One region of the Exiguobacterium sp. s189 genome, then DNA from elsewhere that is predicted to be linked to it. Evidence: riboswitches for the same ligand, from Rfam matches in the RefSeq annotation. Region 1 holds a riboswitch; each other region holds the start of a gene.
The links. A riboswitch is a leader RNA that binds a small molecule or an ion and turns the genes downstream of it on or off. The one in region 1 is predicted to bind S-adenosylmethionine.
Positions count from the first base shown of each region.

Region 1 (10,102 bases):
CCAGCGATCACCATCAACCGCTACTGCTCGTCAGGTCTTCAAGCCATCGCAGATGCGGCGGCAAAAATCATGATCGGTCAAGCAACGGCGATCATCGCCGGCGGTATGGAGTCGATGAGCCAAGTACCGATGGGTGGTCACGTTATCCGTCCAAACCCGCACATCATGGAGACGGCACCCGAGTACTACATGAGCATGGGTCATACGGCAGAGCGTGTCGCGGCTGAATATAACATTTCGCGCGAAGACCAAGATGCGTTTGCTATCAACAGTCACCAAAAAGCGGCTGCAGCGATCGCGGGTGGCAAGTTCCAGGAAGAAATCGTTCCTGTGACGGTCATCGAACACGTGCTCGGTGAAGACGGGAAAGTCGCAGAAGTGGAGAAAGTCGTGAAGCATGACGAAGGTGTCCGTGCCGATTCGACAATCGAAGCGCTCGGTAAACTTCGCCCAGCTTTCAAAATTAAAGGTTCGGTCACGGCGGGTAACGCTTCACAAGTGTCAGACGGAGCGGCAGCAGTCCTCGTCATGGATCGTGAAGAAGCAGAACGCCAGGGGTTACAACCGATGGCGAAGTTCCTCTCGTTCGCAGTCGGCGGTGTCCGTCCGGAAGTGATGGGAATCGGTCCAGTCGTCGCCATTCCAAAAGCACTCGAAATGGCTGGCGTGAAGTTAGAAGAAGTCGGATTGTTCGAGTTGAACGAAGCGTTCGCGAGCCAATCACTCGGTGTCATCCGTGAACTCGGAATCGATCCATCGAAAGTGAACGTGAATGGTGGCGCTATCGCCCTCGGTCACCCACTTGGATGTACAGGGGCAAAACTTTCTGTCTCGATCTTGCATGAGATGAAACGACGTAATGAGAAGTATGGGGTTGTCACGATGTGTATCGGCGGCGGAATGGGCGCGGCTGGTGTCTTCGAATTACTTTAAGGGGGAATCGGATATGGAACGTACAGAACATGAATTGATTAAAGGCGGTAGCTTTGTCATTGACGCACTCGACGCAGAGCGTCTCTTCACACCAGAGGATTTCTCAGATGAGCATAAGATGATCGGGGACACGACAGCAGGATTCGTCGATGACCGCGTCATGCCAGTTCTCGAGCGCATCGAAAAACACGAGTTCGACCTCTCTGTCGAATTGTTGAAAGAAGCAGGCGAGCTCGGTCTCCTCGGAGCAGACGTTCCAGAAGAGTACGGTGGTTACCAACTCGATAAAATCTCATCTTCGATCATCACGGAGCGCTTCGCAAAAGCACGTTCGTTCGCACTCAGCTACGGCGCACACGTTGGAATCGGGACACTCCCGATTGTCTTCTTCGGATCAGAAGAGCAAAAGCACAAGTACTTGCCGAAACTCGCGACAGGGGAATGGATTGCAGCTTACGCGCTCACGGAGCCGGGCTCAGGGTCTGACGCCCTCGGTGCGAAAACGACGGCTGTCTTGAACGAGGCGGGCACGCACTACGTCTTGAACGGTGAGAAACAATGGATCACAAACGCTGGCTTTGCGAACGTCTTCGTCGTCTACGCGAAAATCGATGGCGACAAGTTCAGTGCCTTCATCGTTGAGCGTGACTTCAAAGGAGTCTCAACTGGCGCGGAAGAGCAGAAGATGGGGATCAAGGGATCGTCGACACGTACGCTCATCCTTGAAGATGTCGAAGTACCAGTCGACAACCTTCTCGGTGAAATCGGAAAAGGTCACGTCATCGCCTTCAACATCTTGAACGTCGGTCGTTACAAACTTGCAGTCGGTGCGGTCGGGTCATCAAAACGTGCCTTCGACCTCTCGGTACAATATTCGAACGAGCGTAAGCAGTTCAAGACACCAATCAGCCAATTCCCACTCATCCAAGAGAAATTGGCAACGATGGCAGCCAACATCTATGCGATGGAAAGCTCAGTGTATCGTACGGGCGGCTTGTTCCAAGATAGCCTCGACGCACTTGGTGACGATAACATGCGTGACGGATCAAAAGTGGCACAAGCGATTGCTGAATATGCGATCGAATGCTCACTCAACAAAGTATTCGCTTCTGAAACGTTCGACTACGTTGTCGACGAAGCAGTTCAAATCCATGGTGGATACGGATTCATGGCAGAGTATGAAGTCGAAAACCTCTATCGTGACTCACGCATCAACCGCATCTTTGAAGGAACGAACGAGATCAACCGTTTGATCGTTCCGGGTACGCTTCTCAAGAAAGCGATGAAAGGTGAATTGCCGCTCCTCGCAGAAGCACAAAAACTTCAAAAAGAGCTCATGAGCTACATGCCGCAAGAATTGGACGGCTCACCACTCGCACGCGAGAAGATGCTCCTTTCGAACATGAAGAAAATCAACTTGATGGTCGCAGGTACAGCGGTTCAGAAGTATCAACAAGACCTTCAAAACGAACAAGAAATCTTGGCGAAGATCGCAGACATGATCAGTGCCATCTACGCGCTTGAAGCAGCCATCGCTCGTACAGACAAAGCGATCGCACGCACAGGCGAAGAGAAGAACACGCTCAAAGTCCGCTACACAGAAATCTTTGCGGAACAAGTGTTCAAACAAGTCGAACTCATGGCGAAAGAAGTATTGTATGCAGCGGCGTCTGGTGACGAGCAGCGCATGCTTCTCTCGGCAATGAAGAAGTTCAGCCGCTACCAGCCGATCAATGTGATCGGGACGAAGCGTGAAGTCGCAGCGAGCCTCATCAAAGCGAACAAGTTTATCGTGTAATCCAATCGACAGAAAGGGTGGACCGGACGCGGTCGACCCTTTCTTTTTGGTCTGTTCGCCACGTACAATAGAAACGAGGGGGAGAGACGATGAGAACACGCGATAAATTGCTTGAACGAATGGAACAAATCGGAGAATCGGTTGCCGCACACGAAGGAACGCTGATGCTGCTGGCATTAGGGTCGATCGGACAAGAGACGGAGCGGTTGGATGATTACTCGGACCTCGATTTCTTTTTGATTGTCGAGGACGGGCAGAAGGCACGCTTTATCGACCGACTCGACTGGCTTGAAGTCGAGCCGCTTCACTATCAATTCCAAAACACGAAAGATGGGCACAAAATCATGTATCACGACGGCATCTACGGTGAGTTCGCCGTCTTTGAAGTACATGAACTCTCGACGATCGCCTATACACCAGGACGGGTCGTCTGGAGACGGGACGAAGCACTCGACGTGTTCGCGTCACCACGTCTCGAGATCGCGCGTGAAGCGACGGCTTACTATTATGAAGAAGCGTTGACGAACCTATATGTCGGCTTGCTTCGGGAACGTCGGGGCGAGACGCTCGCCGGATTCGAACTCGTCCAAGTCGCAGCCGTTCAAAACGTCTTGAAGGCGCTCGGTGGGCAAGGGGACCCGTTCAACCCGACACGTCGGGTTGAGTCGAGACATCCACAAATGATTTCTTTCTTGATAGGCGGGGTATTAGGATATGGCAAGTCGGGCGTCGCGGCGGCGGTCATCTTACGTTTTATCGAAGAGCGACATGCGGTCAATCCGACGATGAAGCGAGAGATCGAACGGTTGCTTGAGACGTGAATTGATTTCTCTAGATGTGCTACATTGATGAGAGAGGTGATGAACAGATGGTGACACTATACGGCTATCCACCATGCAGTACGTGTAAAAAAGCAGAAAAATGGTTGAAAGAGCAAGGGGTCGAGTATACATACGTTCATATCGTCGAATCGACACCGACGAAAGAAGAACTCGCCGAGCTTTGGAAACAATCGGACTTACCGCTTAAGAAATTCTTCAATACGAGCGGGCAAGTGTATCGGAACGAAGGCATCAAAGACAAGCTACCAAATCTATCAGAAGACGAACAACTCGAGCTATTATCTAGCAATGGTATGCTTTTGAAGCGTCCAATCGTCACAAATGGTGAAAAAACGACGGTCGGATTTTCAGAAAAGTCCTTTACGGACGTTTGGGGCTAAGTGCTATAATACAGATGTGAGTCTAATTTATTTGAGGGGGAAGTTAGGATGAGCAAAGTACCAGCAAATTTACGTTATTCAAAAGAACATGAGTGGGTAGAAGTGAACGGAACGAAAGCCCGCATCGGCATCACGGATTTCGCACAAAGCGAACTAGGGGATATCGTGTTTGTGGAACTCCCAGAAGTTGATGGTACAATCCTACTCGACGAGCCATTCGGTTCAGTCGAATCAGTCAAGACGGTCTCTGAGTTGTATGCGCCAGTATCTGGACGCATCACAGCAGTAAACGAAGACCTTGCAGATTCTCCAGAACTCGTCAACGAGTCACCGTTTGAAAATGCATGGATGGTCGAAGTTGAGTTGACGGAAGAGTCAGATCTCGACAAGCTCATGTCTGCAGAAGAATATGAAGCGATGATTCAAGGATAAGTAAAACCGGCCTCTCCTAATTGGAGAAGCCGGCTTTTTTAATGCTTACTCGAAATCGAGACGGTAGTGGTCCGATTTGACGAGCGTCGCCCGTTCGAACACACGATAGAAGAAAATCCCGAGTCCGACTGGAATAAGCCCGAACAAGACGATCACGAGAAGTACGTTGAACAAGGCGAATCCGCCAGGCATGAGTTGTAGCGCGTTTACCGGTCCGATGAGTCCAGATACGCCAAACCCTGCGCTGATTGGAGTCCCCTCGATTCTTAATATACCAGCGAGCGCACCGAGGATGGCCGCATTCGCCAAAATCGGAAGCATCATAATCGGGCGTCGGACGAAGTTTGCCATTTGAATCTTCGGTGACCCGAGGAAGTGGGCGATCGATGTACCGGTCGCGTTCGCCTGCCAACCCGCGATGGCGAGACCGAACCCAGCGGCGACGACGCCGAGGTTTGCCGCACCGGCTGCAACGCCTGATAGACTGATGGCCGTCGCAATCCCGACAGTCGAAATCGGCGAGACGATGATGAGCGAGAACGCCATCGCGATCAAGATGCCCATGAGAACCGGTTGAAGATCCGTCATCGTCATGATGAGGTATCCGATGTATGTCGTAATCTGTGAGATATACGTCAATAAGAAGGCACCGATGCCGCCTGCGACGACAATGACTGTCATCGGCATGACGATGACCGTATACGTCTTCAAGTGGGGAGCGAGCTTCATGACAAGAATCGTAGCGATCGCAGCGGTCACACCGGCTGTGATCACGTCACCGATTCCGGCCATCACGAACGCACCTTCGTTAATTCGAACGGCGCCACTGCCGACATAGGTTGCGATGGCAATCGTTCCAGCCTCTAAAATCGATCGCCCGAACTGCATCGCGACGGCAAGACCGATAATGGCCGGGAGGAGGCGCATCGCAATCGTCGTCGCATCCAATATAAATTGAAGAGACGGAAAATAAGGGAGTATAGCTTTCGTGAGTTCACCGAGCAGCGCGCTCGGGATGAGGGCGATCAGAATCGCCATACTGAGACCGTTTAAGACGTTCATCGTAAATTGCTTTGTCGTACCTGTTGCCTGTTCCGTCATCATTCATTCACCTGTCCTTCTTCTTTGCTGTTATGTACAAAAGCGATAAAGTTAGAACCCATATTATTCCTATCCGACAAAAGAGTCAAGAGAATCATTGAAAAATTCTGAAATTTCACGAAAGCACGATTTTTGAATGGAACTCGAACGACCATTATAATGACAGGAGAGGTGAGAAAAATGATTACAGACGGATTCTTATATATATACGCGCCAATGTGTGGTACATGCGCTGTCGCGGAGAAAATGTTGACGGTCGTCGAGGCGGTCGACCCTGAAATTCGGATTGAAAAGCGCGATGCGAACTATATCCCAAAAGAGCTTGAAGCTTATCAGGTGATGAGTGTCCCAGCACTCTTAAAGCTTGAAAATGGCGAGGTTCGGGATCGTCTTTATGCCTTTCAAAACGTGCAACACGTCCTCTCTTTCGTGAAGTGAGAGAGGAACATTAGAATAATCTGAAAATTTTAAATAATCAGTTGACACAGAAAGTTCACGAATGGTATATTCATTACAACATCTTACTTGAACACAAAATAGGACGCGATATTCCCGACATCAAGACGTTTTGGTGAAGCCGCTGCTACCTTTATACGAATACACGTTAGTCTTCCCTTCGATTGTCCCCCAAAAAAATCAAGCGAAGAAAGACGTTCCGTATAATCGCACGGTCCAAGTCAAGATCGAGTGATGATTGGTGAATTTCCCCCATATAAGGATGTAAATCTTGAACGGGCAAAAGATTTTCATCTATGGGCTGTCCTTCCGTGACTCAAGGTGCTACGTTCTGTGTCGTCCTCGGACGGCACCTTTTTTTGATTTTTTTGAAAAATGATTTGACAGCAGAAAAAGCTGTCGCTATGATAAAGCTAATCGAATACACAACACTCTTATCAAGAGAGGCTGAGGGACTGGCCCTATGACGCCCAGCAACCGCGGAGCAATCCGAAATGGTGCTAATTCCAGCAAGGTGAGAAACCTTGAGAGATGAGAGCAATCGTTGTCCGTACGATAAAGTGCGCACGTTTGCTCAAACGTGCGCGCTTTTTTTGTTGTCAGGAGGGGAATGTATTGATTCAATTACGAAACGTCGCCAAATGGTTCGATACGAAGAATGGTCGTGTCCAGGCGGTCGATGATGTATCACTAACGATTGATCGCGGTGAAATTTTTGGAATAATCGGATATTCGGGGGCGGGGAAGTCGACGCTCATCCGATTGCTCAACCGCCTCGAATCACCGTCTAGCGGTGAAATCGAGGTCGCCGGGAGTGAGCTCACGAAGCTCAGCCCGAAAGAATTACGAGGGGTTCGCAAAAACGTCTCGATGGTCTTCCAGCACTTTAACCTTCTGTGGTCGCGCACGGTCGCAGAAAACATCAGCTTCCCACTCGAATTGATCGGGGTTCCGGCAAGTGAGCGGAAGCGTCGGGTTCAAGAACTCGTCGAGCTCGTCGGACTATCAGGTCGCGAAGACAGCTATCCGTCACAATTATCGGGCGGTCAAAAACAGCGAGTCGGGATTGCCCGCGCGCTCGCTACAAATCCAGAGGTGCTCCTCTGTGACGAAGCGACAAGCGCGCTCGACCCGAAGACGACGGATTCGATTCTTGAACTGCTCGTCAGCATCAATAAGAAACTCGGATTGACAATCGTCCTCATCACGCATGAGATGCACGTCATCCAAAAGATTTGTCATCGCGTCGCCGTGATGGAGGCAGGGAAAGTCGTTGAGACAGGTCAAGTCTCTGACGTGTTCCAACATCCGGAGCAGCCGATCACAAAAGAATTCGTCAAGCAAATCGGGGCGGTCGACGATCTGTCGCTCACGTTCGAACATTTGAAAGCACGCTATCCGAGTGGGCAAATCGTCAAATTGAAATTCTTGAACGAAACGGCAGAACAGCCGATTTTATCTGACGTCCTTAAGACGCACGACATCGGATTCAACATCATCGGCGGTAACGTGACTCAGTCACAAGTCGGTGCGCTCGGCACGCTATTCATCCAATTGATTGGGGAAGCACGAGAAATCGAACGCGCCATCGCGTCGATTCGTTCGCAATCAGTAGAAGTGGAGGTGGAAAGCGATGTTTCCTAACGTAGACTGGCAAATCATGATGGAACAGACATGGGAGACGTTATACATGACGCTCGTCGCAGGTGTCGCGACGTTTGTGATCGGACTCGCTTTAGGTTTGATTCTTTATATTACAAACGAATCGCTATTATTGAAGAATCGTCCAATTTACGTCTTCGTCAGCGCGATCGTCAACGTGTTCCGTTCGATCCCGTTCATCATCTTAATCATCTTACTCATCCCATTCACGTTGTTCCTGCTCGGTACCATGCTCGGTTCGACGGCGGCGCTTCCGGCACTCATCATCGGAGCTGCACCGTTCTACGCCCGTATGGTCGAACTTGCCCTTCGTGAAGTCGACCGCGGTGTCATCGAGGCAGCGGAATCGATGGGCGCGACGAAATGGCAAATCATTTATAAAGTGTTGATTCCGGAAGCTCTTCCGGCAATCGTTTCAGGACTCACGGTGACCATTGTGGCAATCGTCGGTTATACGGCGATGGCCGGTGTCGTCGGAGGCGGCGGACTCGGGAACTTGGCCTTCTTGGAAGGGTTCCAACGCTCACAAAACGACGTCACGTTCGTGGCGACGGTGCTCATCTTGATCATCGTGTTCGTCATCCAGTTCATCGGTGACCGACTCGTCACAAAAATTGATAAACGTTCAGCTTAATTACACATACACCATTTGGAGGGATTCATAATGAAAACTTGGAAAACAGTACTCGGATTGACAGCTTTATCAGCATTCACGGTTCTCGCAGCTTGCGGCGGGGAAGAGGCAGAAACAGGTTCTGGCGATGAAAAAACATTGGTTGTCGGTGCGTCGAACGTACCGCACGCTGAGATTTTAGAGCACGTACAAGAAGAATATGAAGCAAAAGGCTACAAACTCGAAATTAAAAAGTTCCAAGACTATGTGCTTCCGAACAAGACGCTCGCAAGTGGTGAGCTTGATGCGAACTACTTCCAACATGAGCCATACCTCAAATCACAAATGGCTGAAAACAAAGACTATAAATTCGCATCTGCGGGTGGCGTTCACATTGAGCCAATCGGTGTCTACTCACAAGACTACAAATCGCTCGACGAACTTCCTGAAGGCGCAGAAATCATCATGAGTTCATCGGTTGCTGACCACGGCCGAATTCTCACGATGCTCCAATCAGAAGGTCTCATCACACTTGCTGAAGGCAAGACAGTCGATGCGACAGTCTCTGACATCGTCGACAACCCGAAAGACTTGAAATTCAAGACGGACGTTGAAGCAGCACTTCTTCCGACAGCTTACAACAACGGAGAAGGCGATGCGGTCCTCATCAACACGAACTACGCTATCGATGCAGGTCTCAACCCACTTGAAGATGCCATCGCACTTGAAGGCGAAGACTCACCATACGTCAACTTGATCGTCACACGTGAAGGAGACGAAGAAGATGAGCGCGTCAAAGCACTCCTCGAAGTATTGACTTCTGAAGAGACACAACAGTGGATCTTAGACGAATACAAAGGTGCGGTCGTGCCGGTACAACAATAAGCAGTCTCGACTCAGGGGTCATCCCCTGGGTCTTTTTTTGTCTAGTGTTCTTTCATAAAGAGAAGTACACTACATATATGAAAGAAAAGGGGGGATTTGGATGAAGCTCAGACAGATTCATCCACTGACGTGGGGCGTCCTGTTCGGGACGTTTTTTGCACGACTGGCGACGTTTTTCGTCATGCCATTTTTTGCGATCTATCTGGCCACGCTCGGCTTTTCGGCGAGTGTAATTGGAACGATCTTTGCCGTGACGGCACTTTCGGGTCTGTTCATGAGCTTCTTCGGGGGGACACTCTCTGACCGATATGGGCGAAAACAGCTCATGCTGATCGGAATCGTGCTCAATGCCGTCACGTTCGCTGGTCTCGCGCTCGCGACCGAGTTGTTTTGGTTTTATATGTTATCGATGTTGATGGGCATGTCGCGATCTTTCTTAGAACCGGCTTCGCGGGCACTCATCAGTGACACGACGCAGGCAGACCAACGGGTCATCGTCTATAACGTCCGTTACTTCATGATCAATATCGCCGCGGCCATCGGGCCACTCTTGGCGGTCGTCCTATCACTCACCGGTGTAAAGACCGCATTCTTTGTCGTGACGGCAGTGTATATATTGTATGGAATCATCATCTCGATCCTGTTTTATAAGTATCCGTTTGAAGAAGGAGACGGGGTCAAGGCACGGCCACGCTTGACGGAGACGTTTCGCGTCCTACGAGACGACCGGACATTCCGTGCGGTCATCATCGGGATGATTTTCGCGATTATCGGTTACAGTCAGTTCAATTCGACGCTTCCTCAATTCATCGCATTAAGCGACGGGTTAGAAGACGGTTCGAGATTGTTCGCTTACTTATTGACGACGAACGCAATCACGGTGCTCATCGTCCAGTATCCAATTATGCGTTTCGGGATTCGTGTCTCGCCGATCAAGTCACTCTTCTTCGGCATTTCGACGTTGTCGTTCGGTCTTTTATTGATTGGGTTTGCGACAGTT
Region 1 covers NZ_JACSKM010000003.1:193,614-203,715, forward strand. The annotation lists gene KNO99_RS05685 (acetyl-CoA C-acetyltransferase) at 1-933, shown strand, start outside; gene KNO99_RS05690 (acyl-CoA dehydrogenase family protein) at 947-2,731, shown strand; gene KNO99_RS05695 (hypothetical protein) at 2,821-3,552, shown strand; gene KNO99_RS05700 (arsenate reductase family protein) at 3,600-3,953, shown strand; gene gcvH (glycine cleavage system protein GcvH) at 4,002-4,385, shown strand; gene KNO99_RS05710 (PTS sugar transporter subunit IIC) at 4,431-5,489, opposite strand; gene KNO99_RS05715 (thioredoxin family protein) at 5,667-5,924, shown strand; SAM riboswitch class I at 6,374-6,480, shown strand; gene KNO99_RS05720 (methionine ABC transporter ATP-binding protein) at 6,558-7,586, shown strand; gene KNO99_RS05725 (methionine ABC transporter permease) at 7,576-8,238, shown strand; gene KNO99_RS05730 (MetQ/NlpA family ABC transporter substrate-binding protein) at 8,269-9,102, shown strand; gene KNO99_RS05735 (MDR family MFS transporter) at 9,203-10,102, shown strand, end outside.

Region 2 (10,102 bases), on a different contig from region 1:
CTTCCGTTAACAATTCACTGAGGAGCGCTTTCAGTTTTGTGGCAAACGCTTCATAATCTTCTTTTTCATTCAAGTATTCTAGCATGATTGTATTTAGATCTTGTTTAGGCACGTCACTCACTCCTTTTCGCTGTCTTTAGTATATCATCTCCATTACGAAACGATATGGTAGCATATATACAGAGGGGGAATGAACATGAACCATACATTTCGGTCATCCGAGAGAGAGAAACTAGAGATCATCGCTGGTCTATTGCAACAGGCAGATTATCGGATATCCCGTATCCGAGAAGATGGGAATCAATTCGTTGTGACCGCGCGACTATTGGGTCGGGCTACCAAAGAAGGGGAACGCGAGCGTATCAAGGGAATCGTGCAGCATTTTGATGTGGAAGAATGGACGTTTCATGACTAAACGATGACGATTTATGTTTATCACCTCATTTTTCGGGAATAACAAAAACAGTGAATTACACGACTGTGAACGTTTAGGAGGATGGGGCATGTTAGAGACAAGGGTAGTAAATGATATGACAACGGTAGACCATGAAGTGAACGAAATGGTCTCAGGAGGGTGTGTGAACGAACACATCTATTTGTTTGCTAAAGACGAAGAACTAACGATTCGACTGGCAGCGGAAGCCGGTGTCCAACCGTACCGTATCCCTGAGAAGGGAATGTTTGAGTCGTTGCTCTCGAAATTTACGAGCAACTCAGAAGATCGCATGGAACAGATGGAAAGCCTCGGTCTTACGAAAGAGATGGTCGACTCACTCGAGCGCGAAATCAAAGATGGAAAAATCGTATTAGTCTGTGATAAATGACAATGGACCGGAAGCCCGGTCCATTTTTTTAGTGTTTTGTTTGATAATAGGCATTCACGATCCGTCGCAACGACTGCTGGTCGAGGCGCAGTGGAGAGAATCCCGCATCTTTCAACAATTGTTTTGTGTTTTCGTCATGGAAGGTGATGTTTCGATTCAAATATGGATTGAATACTTTCACCATGTCGTTAAATGACTGTTCGACAGAGCTGAGTGTAGACGACGGCGTCTCCGTGATCGTCAAATGCGGGAAAGAGAGCGACTCTTTCATATAGTCGAGCATCATCTCATTGCGTGGTGGCGTATCATTTGTGACATTGTAAATCGTGCCCGCTTTCGCATGCTCGATAGCGGCCAGAAGTACATCCGCGACATAATCGACCGGTACAAGATTTGAGGTACCCGTCGCCGATCCGATTAAACGGATGGATTCAAAGTCATGACCGCGGCGCTCCAATTTCCGTTTGAACAGCTCGAGTGCGCGCATATAGCCATACATCGTGAATTTTGAATCCGCTTCTCCGGTCTTCGAGTCACCAACGATAATGGCTGGACGGAAGATGGAAACGTCGAGTTCATCCCGTGATTGCCAGACCGCCTGTTCGGCGTGCGCCTTGCTCTCTTCGTAAGGATTTAGAAACGATTGAGACACATCATATAACGTCTCGCCACCGACTTCTTTTGCCCCGAGTGTATAGGCGGTACTTACATGGAAAAACCGAGGAACGTCAATCAACTTGGCCAATCGAAGAGCTTCTTTCGTCCCCGTTACATTTGTTTCAAACAATTCATCGCGTAACTCTTCATCAAATTTGACGAGTGCTGCCATGTGTAGGAATAAATCGATTTTTCCTTTATGTGAATCGATAAATTGTTCATTAGCACCGAGTGCGTGTGCCGTCAAATCGCCAGGCAACACATCGATTGATTTTCTTTCTTCCACCGTGAACTGAGCATTTACTTTTTCCGGTGTTCGGGCGAGCATGCAAAGCCGATGCCCCCGTTCAATCAACTCTTTGGCGAGTCGACCTCCTAAAAATCCAGTTCCACCAGTCATAAAAATATACAATCGCGTTCTCCCTCTCTGTGACATTCTGCATCCATCATATCAAGTCTTACGTCATGTAGCCACTTTACGTCTTTCAAAATTTCATGTTTAGAAAAAAACGAAGTCGGTTATGAACTATAGAGAAGCGTACGAAAGGTGCGTAACGACAGCTTGCCTGTCAAATCCATTGAAGTGAGGTTTTTAAGAATCATGGCAAATCTATTCGGAACAGACAAGGATGACGTAGCAAAGAAGCAACAAGAAATTGAGAAAACGGTACAAGAGAAAAATATTACCCAAATCCATCTCTACTTTTCAGATGTACTCGGTGATTTGAAACTCTTGACGCTTTCGGCAAAATTGTTGCCAGAGGTTTTTGAAGGAAAAACAATGTTTGATGGCTCTTCAATCAACGGATTCTCTTCCATCAAAAACTCCGACTTATTCTTGAGACCGGATTTAGATCGTCCACGTTATGAGCAAGATGGTGATGAGAGTATTTTGGCGTTCTTCTGTGATGTTTGTACACCAGAGGGTGAGCGATATGAATACGACCCACGTAATGTGTTGAAGGATGCACTCGAGCGAGCTGCACGCGATGGCTACTCGGTTTTCGTCGGCGCAGAGCCTGAGTTCTTCATCTTTGATGAAAATGGAGAGTTTTATGATGAGGCCGGTTACTTCTCGACTCGTTCAGAAGACAAAGGTTACGAAGTACGTCAGCATATTGCAAACCGTTTGAGCAATGTCGGATTCAACATCGAAGCGGTCCACCATGAGGTCGCTCCGGCACAACATGAAATCGGAATCAAATATGACGATGCGCTCCATACGGCAGATAACATTCAGTTTTTCAAAGAAATTGTCAAGATCGCGGCGAAAGAAAAAGGGGCATCTGTCTCGTTCTTACCGAAGCCGTTGCGTGACGTGAACGGTTCTGGGATGCATTTGAACATCTCGGTATGGAAGAACGACGAAGCGGGCAAGGCGACAAACAATGCGTTTGACGAGGCTGACGCCGATTACGGCCTCTCTCAAACAGCTCGTCATTTCATCGAAGGGATTTTAAAGCATGCCCGTGCGACGGCCATCTTTACAAACCCGCTTCCTGAGTCGTATGAGCGTCTCGTTCCTGGATTCGAGGCACCGGTCAACATTTGCTGGAGTCCATCGAACCGTAGTTCGATGATTCGAATCCCCGCTTCTCGTGGAAGTGCGACTCGAGTAGAGGTCCGAAATCCTGACCCGAGTGCAAACCCATACTTGGCACTTGCTGCCCTCATCTACGCTGGTTTAGAAGGAATCGAGCAGAAGCTTGAACCGTCTAAGCCGAACGAGGACGACTTGTTCGAGTATTCAGCGAAACAAATCGAAAGTCAGGGAATCGCATCACTTCCTGCGACATTCCATGAATCGATTCAATCGCTGAAACAAGACAACTTCCATGATTACTTTAACCACAATATGATTGACCGCTACTTGTCACTCATTCAAGTACGCAAATAAAAAATGACGCCAGCCGATTCGAACGGCTGGCGTTTTTGATGATTAGTGGATTCCGCGCATATATACTTTGATTTTTGGTGCGAGTGCGAACAGAATCAAACTTAAGATGATGGCGACACCGCCGATGACTCCGAAATAGAGCATCTCATTTTCTGGTGAGTAGAACTTGACAAGCTGGGCGTTGATTCCTTGCGCCGCAGCGTTCGATAAGAACCAGAGTGACATCGTTTGAGCAGAGAACGCAGCGGGTGCAAGTTTAGTCGTAGCCGACAAACCGACCGGCGACAAGCTCAACTCGCCCAAGACGACGATGAAGTAACTCAAGACGAGCCAGAGTGGGTTGACGAGGGTATCCGGACCGCTGAAGTAAGCAGGGAGTAGGATGACCAAGAAACTGACCCCTGCAAACAAGATCCCGAAAGCGAATTTCGTCGGGATACTCGGCTCACGGTCACCAAGGCGAACCCACAACCAAGCGAATACCGGTGCGAGCAAAATGATAAAGAGCGGGTTCAACGACTGGAACCATGCTGGTGACAATGTAAATCCGAAGAATTCAAGGTCAGTCCGTGTATCGGCATAACTCGCAAGGATCGTTGCCCCTTGTTCTTGAATTGCCCAGAACATGACTGAGGCGATGAAGAGCGGGATGTAGGCGATGATGCGCGAACGCTCGACCTCTGTCGTTTTCGGACTACGATACATGATGATAAAGTAAATCGTCGGAATCGCAATCCCGAACACTCCAACGAGCGTGATGAACGTGTTGATCGTGAACCAACCGAGCGGGATCAAGATGGCAAGTAAGACAGCGATTCCGATTGTGACGAGACTGACGATTCGAATCGTTTTCTTCTTCTCGTCCGGAGACAACGGGTTCGGTACATATGAACCAGCAAGTCCAAGGTTCGTCTTACGTGTCAATACGAAGACAACGAGTCCGACGAACATCCCGATTGCTGCAAGGGCAAAGCCCCAATGGAAACCGTAGTCTTTTTGTACTTGTCCAACGATAAGAGGCGAAATGAATGCGCCCAAGTTGATACCCATGTAAAAGATACTGAATCCAGCGTCGCGACGGCGATCCGTTTCGCTATACATATCTCCGACAATGCTTGATACGTTCGGTTTCAATAGACCTGTACCAATGACAATCAATGCCATTGAGATGAATAAGAAGACGACGCTACCTGGAATCGAGAGGACGATGTGCCCGAGCATGATGAACACACCACCGTAGAAGACTGCGCGTGACGTCCCGAATACTCTGTCCGCAAGCCATCCCCCAATGACTCCTGACATATAAACGAGCGCACCATAGACGGACATGATGGAGAGCGCAACGTTGCGGTCGAGCCCGAGTCCACCTTCAGAAACCTCATAGTACATATAGAATACGAGGATAGCCCGCATGCCATAGTACGAGAAACGTTCCCAAAACTCTGTGAAGAATAGTGTGAACAACCCTTTCGGTTGTCCGAAGAAGCCTTTTTGTGGAACACTGTCCACGATTGTCTGTTTATCGATCCTTTCCATGAAAGATCCCTCCTTAACCGTTTTATCATAAAAAGGATTATTATGATTGTAAAGTGAATTGAATGATAATTTCAAATTTTAATAAGAATGAAAAGAATGAAAAGACCACACTTTCTAAAAAACAGAGAGTGTGGTCAATGAGTGATTACGCGGATTTTTGCTTTGCTTCTGTCGCTTGAACGTGACGTCCGAGTTGCCAGTAAATAATACCTGACAGACAACTCGCGCCGCCGATCAAAATCAGTGCGATATGTCCGGCACGATGATCGAAGAAGACACTCGAGATAATCGGTGCCGTCACACCGCCAATCAGCCACTGGACACTCGCAGCACCATTGTAGGCACCGCGCATGTTCTCTGGCGCAATCAAGGCGATGAATGTCTGTTGGACAGGAGACATGATCATCTCACCAAACGTGTAAAACGCGTAGACGGCGAGTAAGATCCCGACGAGCGGGAGATAAGGGACATCAAGTGCGTACAATGCTCTCGGGACGATCGCAATCAAGATCATCCCAATCCCGAATACGGTAGCTCCAGCAAACATGACTTTCCCAAAAGGCTTATTCCCAAGCTTCGATGCAATCGGGAACTGGAAAAGAACGACGAGGATCCCGTTAAGTGCCAACAGGTAAGGGAATGGGTTTTGTTGATCCGTATACGTTGGGAGCGACTCTTTCAAAAAGAGCGGCAACATACTTTCGACGACCGAGAACCCCATTGATATGAATATACCCGCAAAGATAAAGATCAGAAACACGCGGTCGTTATAGAATACGCGCAACACTTCACGGTTGCTTGGGGTCTCATCTTCCGTGAACTCCGGCAACGACTCGTGAATAAATGCCCCAAGCACGAGGGCATATAGTCCAAAGATGAAAGCAGCCGCAAAGAAAATGAGCTCCCTGTCGATGAACAGTACCGCACTCCCGAGAAGCGGTCCGAATGCGGCTCCGATGTTATGCCCCATTCGTAAGAGACCGAACGCCTCGTTCATGTGCTCGGGTTCCGTGACATCAGCGACCATTGCACTGGCAGCGGGGTGGAACAATGAATTGGTCAAGCCGAGCATGGCATTGAGTAAGAGCAACGGCCAAAACGAGTCGGCGAACGCAAAACCGATGAGAGCGAGCGCGTCACCAACGATGGCGATCATCATAATTGGTTTGCGTCCGTATAGATCAGCAAGCCGTCCCCCAATCATCGAGCCGAGGAGCGCCATGATCGGTCCCGTCGCCATGATGATTCCGACTTGAAGATAGCTGTCTAACTGGTCACTATAATAAAGGACTAAGAATGGGGCAATCATGAACATCATGATTCCCGTGATCGTTTCTCCTAAGAAACGTATCCAAATGTTGCGGTCGAGTTGCTTGAGTGATTGAAACATACAGGTCACCTGCTTTATTTAATTTTAGACACAAAAGGGACGTCATATGCATGAAGGCATACGACGTCCCACGTTGTTTATGCATGCCTAGTTAGGCAGGCATCTTAGATATGAATCAATCGAAGAGGTGCCTGCCAATCAGTATGAACTTGAATGAATGGTTTCGAAGATACTACTGACATGGGAACCTCTCCTTTCTGTTAATTGTTGTTCTTCTCTTCAACTGTATGACACATTTCATCAATGTGTCAACAAATTAGTGGGAGGATTTAGAGTAATTCATTTAAATTTTTTCGGTTTAAACGATAATCAATCAGTCTAGACAAGACCACTTGAATCATCGCCGTAATCGGAACACTCACAAACATGCCGACGAGACCAAATAGACTTCCTCCGATGATAATCGATGTGATGACCCAAAATGGAGTGATTCCGACGCTGTCGCCCAAAATCTTCGGTCCGAGCCACAATCCGTCAAATTGTTGCAACAAGAAGATGAACAAGAGCACCAATACGGCGGTGAACGGATCATAAAAGTAAGTGATGATAAACGCTGGAATCATCCCTAATAGCGGACCGACGTATGGGATAAAATTGAGCACACCGACGATGACACCAAGAAGTAACGCGTATGGAGCCCCGATGATTAAGAGTCCGATGACAGCGAGAACACCGATGATCAGACAATCGAGTGATTTACCGATGATGTATCGTTTAAAAATGTAGTCCATCTCCTGAAAGATATCGATTGTCGTCTTCGCAGTGCCCACTGGTAAGAGCGCGTAGAGAAGGCGTTTGAACATGCGAGCGAAGACTTCTTTGTCCTTTAACAGATAGATGGAGATGACAATCCCGATTAAGAAGTTGATCAATGTCATCGTGAAACTAGAGACATAACTGACAGAAGAGAGGACGGCCGTCTCGACCCATCCGGAATAACGATCCTCGAAGCGTGCAAAATCAATCGCCTGGGCGATCGTCGCGTTATAGTCTTTCAGGTAATTGTTTACATCACCTAAGAACGCATCGATTTGACGGATGTAGACGGGTAACTCCTCGATGAGTGATGAAAGACTCGAGTAGATCCGCGGGAACAACGTGACGACCGAGATTGCTAAAATCCCGATAAACGTGATATAGACGATGAGCAGACCTTGATATCGCTTCAAATGGAACCGTTCTTCAATATAAGAGAGTACGGTGTTAAGTAATAAAGCGATGGCAATCCCCATGATGATTGGGGTCAGTAACTGAAACGTGTACTGCAAAACACGTGAGATGGTATCCGGTTCACTGATGACCCGCCATAAGACGAGTAAAATCAGACCGATCACACTGAGTTTCCAAATAAGTTGACGATTAAGCTCCAATGCTCTATCCCCTCATACAAATATAATTTTTCTACTCTTTTACTATGAATGTTTTTTGAAAAGGATTCAATAGATGTTCACTTTGAAAAAATGTTTGACACCGTTGGAAATGTCTGGTTAACTTAGGAACATACAAAAATTACATAGCGAATAACACTTTCTATCAAGAGAAGCGGAGGGACTGGCCCGATGAAGCTTCAGCAACAGATTGCAAAATACTGTGCTAATTCCAGCAAGGTGACCTTGAGAGATGGGAAGGTGGTTGACTACATACGTCTGTATTGAGCACCCCTTTCCTCAGAAAGGGGTGTTTTTTCGTATCAGGAGGAAGAATCATGGCAGACAGACGTTCACAATTATTAAAATCCTTACCGACGCAACACTTCGTCGGATTAGCAGAAGAGGTCGCAGCGGTAGAGGCAAGCGGGAAGAGCGTCATCCGACTCGGGCAAGGGACACCCGATTTACCGACGCCCGCTCCAATCTGTGAGGCGCTCGAACGTGCCATCACGGACCCGACCACACACCAATACGGTCCATTTCGAGGACAGACCCGATTGAAAGAAGCGGTCGCATCATTTTACTCTCGTGAATATGGTGTCGAACTCGATCCGGAACGAGAAGTCGCGATCTTGATCGGTAGCAAATCAGGTTTGATCACACTCCCACAATGTCTTCTCGAACCGGGTGACGGGATTTTACTCCCGAACCCGGGTTACCCGGATTACATCTCGGGGGCGCGTCTGGCTGGTGCGGAAATCATCGATTTGACGTTAAAAGAGGAACATGGCTTTCTTCCGGACTATTCAACACTCGACCCGTCCCACGCGAAACTCATGTATTTGAACTACCCGAGCAATCCGACTGGGGCTGTTGCGACGCCGGCATTCTTTGAAGAAACCGTCGCGTTTGCGAAGAAGCATGATGTGATGGTCGTCCACGATTTCGCTTATGGAAGCATTGGGTTCGACGGTTATGTTCCCCCGAGCTTCCTTCAGGCAGATGGTGCGAAAGAAATTGGAATTGAAGTATACACGATGTCGAAGGCGTTCAATATGTCGGGGTGGCGTGTCGCGTTCGCGGTCGGGAATGCCGATATCATCGAAGCCATCAACACGTATCAAGATCATGTCCACGTGTCTGTCTTCTCAGCCATTCAAGAGGCAGCGATTGTGGCGTTAGAATCCCCGCGAGACTTGCGTGATGACCTAGCCTCACTTTACGAAACAAGACGAAACCGATTGATTAATGGATTACGCCGGGCGGGGTGGGAGATTGAGGCACCGAAGGGTTCGTTCTTTGTATGGGCGAAAGTACCTGAGGGGGATGCAAAATCGTTCTCGAAAAAGTTACTCCACGAGGCGGGAGTCGCCGTCACACCAGGCTACTTCTTCGGAACAGAGGGAGAGCACCACATCCGTTTCGGTCTCGTATCGTCTGAACAGAAGATTGATGAAGCGGTAGAACGGATTGAGAGACTGTTTGCAGCTTATGAGGAGGTACATTTGTGATACGTCAGGCCGTGCTCGAATATGACCATTCGGATGATGCGCTCGAGGACCTTCATACGGTGATTGGAAACCGGAAGGCACTCGTTTTGAAAGGATTGAACGGATACGGTGAAGCGGTTCACGTGTTCCCTCGTCTAGCAAATCTTCCGAGTGTACAGTTCAACGGGGAATGTTCAGACGAAGAAGTTAATCGTTTGAATGCCTATCGACCCGACGTATGGATTGCCGTCGGCGGAGGTAAATTGATTGATACGGCGAAGCGGATTGCATTCGCTCAGTCAGTTCCGCTCATTGTCGTCCCGACCCTCGTGTCAAACTGTGCCGCCTTCACCCCACTCAGCGTCATCTACACTGAGGAAGGGTCTTACATTCGCTATGACACGTTTCCGGTCGTCATCGAGCGCGTCATCGCAGATGAACGACTGTTACGTGATTCACCTTATGACTATTTCAAGGCTGGCGTCATCGACACGGTCGCAAAGTGGTTCGAGGCTCGTTATATTAGCGGGACGACTTCAAAGGATGCAGGGATTCAGTCAGGGTTATCACTTGCTGCGCAGTGCGGTAAATTGATGGACTTGTCGATTCATGAACAGGACTTTCGTCATTATGGGCCAGACATCCGATATATCGTCGACCATGTCCTCGCAATCGGTGGTGCGGTCGGTGGGTTCGGGGGTGCCGGCACACGTGTTGCCGTTGCGCACGCCGTTCATAATGCACTCAGTCGCTTTGATTCGACTCATCATTGGTTACATGGGGACAAGGTCGGGTTCGGATTGATTGTTCAAGAACGGTTGATTAGATCCGATGACACCTTCCTGCTCGAGGACTGGCTTCAATCCATCGATGCGCCGACTTCGCTAACACAACTTGGGATTCATCCTGATCAAGTCGATGAATTGGTCACTTCGATT
Region 2 covers NZ_JACSKM010000010.1:38,641-48,742, forward strand. The annotation lists gene KNO99_RS12205 (GTP pyrophosphokinase) at 1-112, opposite strand, end outside; gene KNO99_RS12210 (hypothetical protein) at 197-415, shown strand; gene KNO99_RS12215 (YflT domain-containing protein) at 504-824, shown strand; gene KNO99_RS12220 (SDR family oxidoreductase) at 853-1,893, opposite strand; gene KNO99_RS12225 (glutamine synthetase family protein) at 2,083-3,378, shown strand; gene KNO99_RS12230 (peptide MFS transporter) at 3,421-4,914, opposite strand; gene KNO99_RS12235 (MDR family MFS transporter) at 5,060-6,304, opposite strand; gene KNO99_RS12240 (AI-2E family transporter) at 6,574-7,674, opposite strand; SAM riboswitch class I at 7,832-7,931, shown strand; gene KNO99_RS12245 (aminotransferase class I/II-fold pyridoxal phosphate-dependent enzyme) at 8,010-9,185, shown strand; gene KNO99_RS12250 (iron-containing alcohol dehydrogenase) at 9,182-10,102, shown strand, end outside.
Region 2: it holds a riboswitch for S-adenosylmethionine, as region 1 does, so the genes downstream of both, KNO99_RS12245 (aminotransferase class I/II-fold pyridoxal phosphate-dependent enzyme) here and KNO99_RS05720 (methionine ABC transporter ATP-binding protein) in region 1, are expected to answer to the same signal.

Region 3 (10,102 bases), on a different contig from region 1:
GAACAAGATGAGTATGATGCAGGACATATCCCGAACGTACCACTCTATCCACTATCTGAATTCCCACATGTGACAGAAAAGTTGGCACAAGACAATGTGTATCACGTCATCTGTCGCTCAGGTGGACGAAGTCAAACAGCATGTGATTACTTAGAGTCGCAAGGCTACAAAGTCATCAACGTCGACGGTGGGATGCTCGCTTGGGATGGCGACATTGAAGCGTGATGTTAGATAATCCTTGGGTCGTCGTACCGCTTCTCATCGCGCTCTACCTCACGGTCTATGCGGTGATGAAGCGATTTGACTGGGAGAAGTGGCGACTCGTCTGGGCAGTCTGGGTGATGCTCATCATCATTTTATTGACGATTGAACTCGTGACAAGTCTATAAAAAAATGCGGAACCTTCTTTAACAGAGGTTCCGCATTTTTTTATGCGTCTTGACGCTTATCGAATGTGATCGATGCGATGGCATCGTGTTGGTGAATCGACTCTTCGTTACGGCATTCGACGAAGAAGTTCAAGACTTGTTTCATCTCGTACAAGTCAGCCGCGATCAAGCGGACCATATCTTCTACGAAACGTGGGTTTTCGTACGCGATTTCAGTCGCACGTTTCTCATCCGGACGTTTGAGGACAGGGTGAAGTGGTGCTGAGGCGTTCGACTCTGCTGCATCGAGAAGTGCTGCACGCCAGTCGAATCCGTCCATCGACGTCTCATCAAGACCTGCTTCGATCGTGATGTACCCACGTTGGTTATGGGCGCTGTACTCACTGATTTCTTTTGAACATGGGCAAAGCGTCGTGACGTTGATGACGAGACCGACCGTCACGTTTGCGACGCCCGTTTCAAGGTTGTACGTCACACGGTGCATGACGTCCGCGTTCATCAAACCGCTAAGACCTGTCGCAGGTGCTTTACGCGTGAAGAACCATGGGTAACGGATTGTCAATTGGCCTTCCGTTTGTTCCATACGCTCGGCGAGCTCCTGTGCGAACTCGATCAACGAACGGTTCGATACCGTCCACCCTTGTTGATGGTACGCGTCGAGCTGTTCCGTCAAACGAGACATGTTGATTCCTTTACGGTCTTGAACGAGCGATGTCGTCAATTCGAATGTAGCGACCGTTGATTGGACCCCTTCTGGCGTCTCGACGTTCACAGGGTGCTTCACATTTGAGATGCCGACACTGTCGAGGGCGAATAAGAAGTTTTTCGGTGTATTTTGTAAATCGACCATCTGTTCTTTCTCGGTCGGCTTTGTTCCTTTAATCGGTGGGACCGACCCGAACAATTTATGTCGTTCTGCTTTAGTAGGTAAAGCGACATGGCTTGTAGACATAATCGGATTCTCCTTTTTTAGAGCGGTTCAAAGGACCACTCGTTCTTGTTAGGATTTTATCACGAAATGATGGCTGAACGGGTATGATTTTGCTCTCATAACATGTTTTCAATATGCAATCGCAAAAAAATCCTTCAGATATTGAACAAAGAGGATTGATTTACTTTGTGAACGGGAATAAAATGGTCTTGTGAACTTAAAAAATAGATCACTATTAAATATGAAGGAACTGAAAGAAAAAGGAGATGTTTTTATGGATTGGCAGCTAGTCCTGCAGTATGCCTGGATCGTCGTCGTACTCGTCGGTTTGGAAGGCTTGTTATCTGCAGACAACGCGCTCGTCTTGGCCGTCATGGTCAAACACTTGCCGCGTACAGAGCAGAAGAAGGCATTGTTCTATGGACTCTTAGGGGCGTTCGTCTTCCGATTTATCGCATTGTTCTTGATCTCGTTCTTGATCAACGTATGGCAAGTACAGGCACTCGGTGCACTTTACTTAATCGGAATGAGTGCGCGACACCTGTATATGACCTATAAGGCGAGAAAGATGGAGCCGCAGCAGGAGTTGGCGGCTGAAGCGAAAGAAGAGACGGCTGTCACAGAAAAGCCGGTATCGAAGAAAGAGTTTTGGCTCACTGTTGCGAAAGTTGAGTTTGCGGACATCGCCTTTGCGGTCGACTCGATCTTGGCAGCAGTCGCGCTCGCTGTGAGTGTCAAACCGCTTGGTCTCGGAGAAATCGGTGGGATTGACTCAGGTCAGTTCTTCGTCGTCTTGACAGGTGGACTCATCGGGGTCGTCTTGATGCGATTCGCGGCACGTATTTTTGTCAAGTTGCTTCATCAACGCCCATCCCTCGAAACGGCCGCCTTCATCATCGTCGGTTGGGTCGGGGTCAAGTTGACGGTTCTTGTACTGGAACACCCAGGCTTCAAAGAATTGATTGCGGGTACGCCGTTCGAATTCATGGGACTCCCAGACGGATTCGTCCACTCGACAGCTTGGACCATCTTCTTCTGGTCAGTCATGGTCGGGATTGCGACATGGGGCTGGTTCTCATCGAAACCAACAGCAAAACAAGCATAATCTCCAAAAGCGTATCTTCTCACGGGAAGTACGCTTTTTTTGTTTTCATTTCTGTGATACGAGGGAATATATCAAATAGATACTATCTTTTAGATAGGAGGGGTCGAATGCCTCGTGAAAATATGACACGATACGCTGTTCTAGGCTTACTGACGACGGAGTGTCGAACAGGATATGACATGAAACAGATGATCGACCGTAGCCTCAACCACTTTTGGAAAATTAGTTTCGGTCAAGTGTATCCGATGCTCCGGACGTTAGAAACAGAAGGGTTGATTCATCAGGTAGAAGACAATGAACGGAAAGCATACGAGCTGACGTCAAGCGGTCACGACGAGTTGAGGCAATGGATTGCAGAAAAACCGGATGCGTTACCGGTTCAACGGAATGAGCTTTTGCTAAAATTGTTCTTCGCTCGACATGACACGATGGAACAAACGCTCAGCAAAATTACACATCATGAACGACTGCTTCGAGAACGACTAGAGACGTATGAAGCCATCGAGACGATGATTGAAACGAATGACTCGCATTCACCTGATGCCGTTTATTGGCTGTTAACACTCGATTATGGAAAGCGTCAAACAAATGCATTGATTGAATGGTGTGAAGCAGCTGTGATCACCCTCAAAGGAGGAGAAGATAATGGCACGCAAAATGGCCGTCCCGAATGAAGAAGTAGTGGTGTTTGTCATTGGCTTACGAGTGAATCGTTTGCGATCGATTCGAAAATGGTGGCCGGTCTTCAATGCCATGCCGGCCATGCTGAAAGAATTGTATACACAGAAGGAACTTGGCTTTCTGTCACATGATCTGACGATTGGTTGGCGCTCGGTCACGTTGATTCAATATTGGCGGTCAACAGATGAATTACTCGACTATGCGCACGGGAACACGCATCTTGAGGCGTGGAAAGCATTCAATCAAAAGGCAAGGGCGACGGATGTCGTTGGTATTTTCCACGAAACGTACGCAGTGAGTAATTATGAGACGATGTATGTCAATCTACCGGATCGTGGTCTCGGTAAAGCGCTTGGTACTGTGGATGTAGGCAAAGGAAGAAATTCGGCAAAAGAGCGATTGGGTGAACGGTCTTTACACGAGCAAAAGTAACGGACAGATGCATGACGCACCTGCCCGTTTTTATTATGCATTCACATTTTCTTTGTCGTAAATCGGCACCCAGCCCTCGGTCGTCACGAAAATACGAACGGCGACGACTTGGCGGTCTTCTTGCAACGTGAAGTAATGACGCGTGTTGACCGGAACCGAGATGAGGTCACCCGGATTGAGCTCGATATTAAAGTATCCGCGCTCTGCATCGTCAATCGCAAAGATGCCGTGACCACTAACGATGAATCGAACCTCGTCGTCCGTATGGTGATGTTCTTTTTGGAAGTTGACGAGCAGTTCGTCTAAGTTTGGCGTCGCATCAGATAAGGAAATAACGTCAGCCGTTTGATAACCACGTCGCGTCGATACGTCTTGAATCTCGTCTTGGAACGTCGATAAAATGACGGCTTTGTCTTCGTCTGTCAGTTGATAGTTTTCTTGAAGGGAAGCTGGTAATTTCGCGATATCCCATGCTTCGTAAAGGATGCCTCGTGAGTCTAAAAAGTCACGTACCTCTTGTTGATCACTGACACGTTCTTCGGTTTGTTGAAAATAAATCGTTGCCATGTTGAATTCCTCCTTATGAATGGACGCCTAAGGCGCGTAATTTTAATGAGTAGCTAAATAAAAATTCATATGCTTCTAAATAACGTTTTGCTGCAGCGGGCGTCTCTCCCCAAACGGTGATCCCGTGGTTCCGGATGAGGACGGCACCGGCATCGCTTGTGACATGTGGGGCAAATGCACGGGCGAGCGTCGGGATATCCGCATGGTTCTCGATGATCGGGATTTGGACGCTTGCCGTTTCCTCCCAATAGCCGAGTGCCTTTATGATTTCTTGACCCGTGAACGTGACATGTCCGTTCGCCGCGTAAAGTTCTGAGATGACGTTATTGTCGACCGTGTGCACGTGAAGGGAACAGGTTGCGTTCGTCTTGTTAAAGATTTCGACGTGCAGCAACGTCTCCGCGGACGGTTTGCCTGACTGTTCTCCAATCAATTGACCGGTCGCATCGACGAGGACGAAGTCTTCATCCGTACGCTTCCGTTTATCACGACCGCTTGCTGTCACGAGGAACGTCAACGGGTCATCCGATACGCGGATTGCCAAGTTGCCACTCGTCCCAGGGAACCAGTCCCGTGCGGCAAGCTCGTCTTTAATGTCGGCAAGTTCAATCCATCGTTCTTGTACGGTCATACGTTCACTCCTTTCATGTGAGCTGAAATGTCATAGAATGTCTCGAACGGAACATAGTGGAGTCCTTCCGCCTCGCATAGCGAAATCAGTTGACCGCGCGCATACACGACGTCGGCACGTTTGGCGATTTCAAAATCGGTGACGGAGTCCCCGATGACAATCAACGTGTCGGTAGGTGCGACAATCTGTCGGGCAATCGTCGGTTTGCAACATCCGCAATCGTTCAAACAATGGGCATCACATGAATGAGGCCATGTGACGCGCGCTGTCGATTCTGAAAAATCAACGTGATTGCAGTAGATGTGTTCCGGTGCGACATGACCTTCTAGAATCGGATGGACGAAAAAGTCCATGCCTCCACTGACGACATCGAATCGAAAGCCGTGCGACTCTGTCTCTTGTAAAAACTCGACAAACCCTGGTCGAAGCGTGATGGTCGACTGCAGAAAGTCGCGGTATAAAGCTAGCTGATGACTCGGGAGTAAGTTAAACATTTGACCAACGCCTTCTCGAATGGAGAGCGTTTGGTTCAAAACACCATCTTTGAGTTCGACCCATTCAGGTGGGGCGAAGCGTCGCATCAACGCGATGATGTTATCTTCTTCCGTGATGGTCCCGTCGAAGTCACAGATGATGTGCGTACTCATCGCGCACCCCACGCATTTAGCGCAGTCGATAACGCATCGGTCTCGCTCGTTTTACCGATTGCCTGATCGATTGCTTGGCGGAATGCCCTCGCACCGGCAACCGCACCGTCGGGATGCCCATGAATCCCACCGCCTGCATTGATGACGACATCCGTTCCGAAGTCACGAATCAAATCCGGAACGAGTCCTGGGTGAATCCCGGCAGACGGGACCGTCAGAATCGGTTTCGTCCAATGGGATTCCGTCGCATACGTTTGAATCTGTTGTGTTTCGTCTTTCGGTGTCGAGAGTGAACCATATGGCGACGGGAAGAGCGTCAAGTCCGCCCCGGCGAGTCGAATCAGTTTCCCGAAAAGGAGGGAATGACGAATCGATCCGGTCAACGCTCCCGCGAAAGCGGGATGTGCCAAAATCGGGACGTGAATCTCAGGATCTTTGGCGAGCTCTCGTAATGCGTCGAGCCCGTACGTATACACATTGAACAACAGTGCGGTCGCGCCCGCTTCGATCAAACGTTTTGCCTGATCGCGTAAGGTGAAAACGGGTCCGCTCAACGTGACGGCGTATAGAACGGAACGACCCGTCAGTTCTTGATGTTCTTGAATGATTGATGCTCCGATTCGAGCCCGTTCGATCGATGGGGTGAGCGGGTTGTCATATAAAATCTCATCGTCTTTCACGAGATCGATGCCACCTGTAAACTGGTCACGAAGTTGTGTCGCCAAAAAATTAAGGTCACGCCCGATGACGCCTTTGAAGATGCTCATGGCGAGCGGTCGGTCGTGTACGCGAAGGATGTCGCGGACACCTTCGACTCCGAATGCGGCACCCGGAAAGTCCGATTCGAGCTCGTCTGGGAGCGTTAGGTCGACAAGTTGGACGCTTGGGTCGAGCGACAGCTTTCCGAATGTCGTCGTCAGAATGGACGAAAAGTCCGGCGTCACATTATGTAGCGGGTAACGAATCGAGAAACGACTCGTCGTTTCCTGTTGGAAGGTATCGATGACCTCACCGCGGAACGCCTGTAGTTGATGCTGCTCGAGATGGTTCAATTCGGTCCATGTCCCGACAGTCAGCTCATGTGCGATTTTTTCAGCCACGCGTTCGACGTGATCGGTATGTTTGATTTCATAAGTAGCGATGATTCCCATAAGTTCCTCCTTTCAGGTCAAACAAAAAATGACCTCTTGGCTTGGCAAGAGGTCATTCGAAAACAATGAACTCTTATCTCTCAGCGATAGCTGCAAGAATTAGCACCGTGCCATCTCTGGTCGGTTGCTGCGACATCATCGGGCTTGTCCCTCCGTCTGCTCTTGATAAGAATAGTTGTGAAGTTGTGAAATTTAATTGAATTTTTACATAGAATCGCTCACTCGTCAATTCCTTTTTTTGAGAAAAAAAGTTTGAAAATAATGTTTCTATATATGCGTGTCAAAAATAGGGAGTCGACCGAAAATAGAGGATTGACAACTAGCGTGCCTAGTCCGTAATATTCGTCTCAACACGTCAAACACAATTACATCATTTACTCTTATCGCGAGTTGGCAGAGGGAATTGGCCCTACGACGCCGCAGCAACCGACCATTTGGCACGGTGCTACATCCACCAGACATATGTCTGAAAGATGAGAGGAACAACCAATTTGGGTGTGCCTCTTTCTCGCGGAGAAAGGGGCTTTTTTCATGCATAGATTCAAGAAAGGGGAAAATCATCATGGCTTATGAGGCGTTTACAGAACAAAGTGTCGTCGAACACGTTCGACAGTTGGGGTTACTAGAAGAGGGGATTGCAGAATGTGAGGAAATCGGAGATGGAAATTTAAATCTCGTCTTTCGCATTCGTCAAGGAGAAACGTCATTAATCGTGAAACAGGCGTTGCCGTACGCAAAAGTCGTTGGAGAGAGCTGGCCGCTCACGCTTGACCGTTCGTGGATCGAACAACTGGCACTCCGTGAGTTTTCAAAAGTCGTACCACAATTCGTACCAGATGTACTCGGTAGCGACCGTGAACTCGCCTATACGATTTTAGAAGATTTGTCAGCGTTTGAAATCGTCCGGACGGGTTTCCTAAAAGGAGAGAGCTATCCGAATTTGGCGCGTCACGTCGGTACATTCCTCGGGGAAACGTTGTTTGCGACATCTGACTATGCGAAAGGACCGCTCGCCAAGAAACAAATCGAAAAAGAGTATTACAATCCAGAGCTATGCGATATCACAGAAAAACTGATCTTCACTGATCCGTATCGTGATGCAGAATCGAATCAAATCGAAACGGCTCTTCGTTTAGACGTGGAGCAGCTTTGGTCAGACCTCGCCTTGAAAATTGAAGTGACGAAATTGAAGGTCGGGTTCGTGACTAAACACGAAGCGTTGCTACATGGGGATTTACATACAGGAAGCATTTTTGCGACGCGTCAAGAAACGAAAATCATCGATCCTGAGTTTGCGTTTTACGGCCCATTCGGTTTTGACATCGGTCAAATCATCGCTCACTTGGTGTTCTCGACATATGCGCATCCGTTGAAGCGGTTCGAACGCTTCACAGAAGTGCTCACTGTTTGGGAGACGTTCGAGAAAACGTTCCGTACACGCTTCACACAGGCAGTCGAGCCGTTCAACACGGTAGGTTTCGTGGATGAACTGTTGCCATCGATTTTAAGTGATGCCATCGGCTACGCAGGCTGCGAATTGATTCGGCGGACGGCCGGTCTAGCGGGCGTCGCCGACTTAGAGACATTGCCGGATGACCTGCGCATCGAACGGAAACGTCATGCCCTAGAACTTGGCACGCGTCTCATCAAACAGCGTCATCAGATTCAATCCATCGATCAGCTGATTCCAGTCCTATCGGAGGTGCGGGTATGAGTGTGCAAAGCATACATTTCGATGCCGACACGGAAGTGTTGACGATTTTAGATCAGACACAGTTGCCGCAAGAAGAGCGCTATGTCGAAGTGATAACGCTCGAACAGGCCGAACAGGCGATCAAATCGCTTCAAGTTCGGGGAGCACCGGCCATCGCTTACTTTGGGGCGTTCGTCCTCGCGAAAGAGGCATCACGTCTCCAGGACAATTTATATTTTCACCGCCAATTGGACCAGGTCGGCCAACGGTTGATTGCGACAAGACCAACAGCGGTCAACTTACAACATGTCATCGAATCACTCCTTCGACTAAATGTGGGGGAAGACTTTGAGCAGATCGCAAAAGCCATCAAGGCGCGTGCGATTGAAATCTATGAACAAGACGTGGCCACGTATCGCACGATTGGTGAGCATGCGTTGACCGTGTTACCTGCTGGTGGGAACGTGTTGACGATTTGTAACGCCGGTGCTATCGCGACGTCACGGTACGGTACCGCGCTCGCGCCGTTCTATGTCGGAAAAGAGCGGGGCATCCCGTTTCGTGTATTCGCGTCGGAAACGCGTCCACTGCTTCAAGGGGCACGGTTGACGGTGTGGGAGCTCGACCGGGCAGACATCGACGTCACATTGATCACGGATAACATGGCGGCGTGGACGATTCAGACGAAACAAATCGATGCCATCATCGTCGGGGCGGACCGCATCACTCGTACCGGTCATACGGCCAACAAGATTGGGACACTCCAGCTCGCAATTTTGGCGAAGCATTACGGTATCCCGTTTTATGTGGCAGCCCCGCATTCGACGTTTGATTTGGAAGCAGACGACACGATTCAAATCGAAGAACGGGACGCACATGAAGTGACACATATCGGGGGACACCCGACGGCACTCGTCGGCATCACCGTCTTCAATCCGGCGTTTGATGTGACCCCACCAGAACTCATCACCGGTCTGATCACAGAGACAGGTGTGCTCGAACCGACCGAGTCGGTCATTGTACAACACGTAGGAGGAAACGCATATGTCTAAAAAAATCATCTTCTTCCTGTTGACCGTCATCTTAGCACTTGCCGGATGCACGAACGAACAGGCCCAACCGAAAACGACCGCGACAACAAATAAAACGGAGGCAAAAACAGTCAGCGTATCAAATGAGACGCTTCCGAAAGACCTAGAGGTCGCACTCGTCATGCAAATGTCGATTGGGACATTTTCTTCGCAATATATCGAAGGGGTGACCGATCAAGTCGAAGCGTTCGGTGGAAGCATGAAAGTGTACAACGCCGATAATGATTTGTCGAAGATGGCGAGTTACGTCGATACGGCAACGACGCAAGGTGTCGATGTGATCTTGATTGACCACGGACGTGCTGATGCCTTGAAAGAGCCTGTTCAACGGGCGCTCGATAAGGGCATCAAAGTCGTCGCATTCGACAACGATTTAACGAATGAAGGGGTGACGGTCATCGACCAAGATGATTATTCCCTCGCTTGGCGTTCACTTAAAGCTCTCGCTGAAGATTTGGACGGCGAAGGGAACATCGTCACGATTTGGGTCGGTGGGTTCACCCCGATGGAACGTCGTCATACGATTTATGACGCGTTCTTGAAACGTTACCCGGGCATCCAAGAAGTCGCGAAATTTGGTTCGGCGACGAACAATACGGCGCTCGATACACAAAGTCAGATGGAGGCGATTTTGAAGAAGTATCCGGAAGGCGAAATCGATGCGGTGTTTGCGATGTGGGATGAGTTCGCAAAAGGGGCGAGCCGTGCCATCAAGCAGGCAGGACGTGACGAGATTGCCGTTTACGGGATTGACTTGAGTGACGAAGACCTACAACTTATGCAA
Region 3 covers NZ_JACSKM010000001.1:365,032-375,133, reverse strand. The annotation lists gene KNO99_RS01900 (rhodanese-like domain-containing protein) at 1-225, shown strand, start outside; gene KNO99_RS01895 (hypothetical protein) at 222-389, shown strand; gene folE2 (GTP cyclohydrolase FolE2) at 430-1,341, opposite strand; gene KNO99_RS01885 (TerC family protein) at 1,595-2,425, shown strand; gene KNO99_RS01880 (PadR family transcriptional regulator) at 2,533-3,099, shown strand; gene KNO99_RS01875 (DUF4188 domain-containing protein) at 3,071-3,538, shown strand; gene KNO99_RS01870 (cupin domain-containing protein) at 3,572-4,105, opposite strand; gene KNO99_RS01865 (methylthioribulose 1-phosphate dehydratase) at 4,119-4,736, opposite strand; gene KNO99_RS01860 (2-hydroxy-3-keto-5-methylthiopentenyl-1-phosphate phosphatase) at 4,733-5,383, opposite strand; gene KNO99_RS01855 (2,3-diketo-5-methylthiopentyl-1-phosphate enolase) at 5,380-6,534, opposite strand; SAM riboswitch class I at 6,605-6,706, opposite strand; SAM riboswitch class I at 6,912-7,014, shown strand; gene mtnK (S-methyl-5-thioribose kinase) at 7,097-8,248, shown strand; gene mtnA (S-methyl-5-thioribose-1-phosphate isomerase) at 8,245-9,279, shown strand; gene KNO99_RS01840 (sugar ABC transporter substrate-binding protein) at 9,272-10,102, shown strand, end outside.
Region 3: it holds a riboswitch for S-adenosylmethionine, as region 1 does, so the genes downstream of both, mtnK (S-methyl-5-thioribose kinase) here and KNO99_RS05720 (methionine ABC transporter ATP-binding protein) in region 1, are expected to answer to the same signal.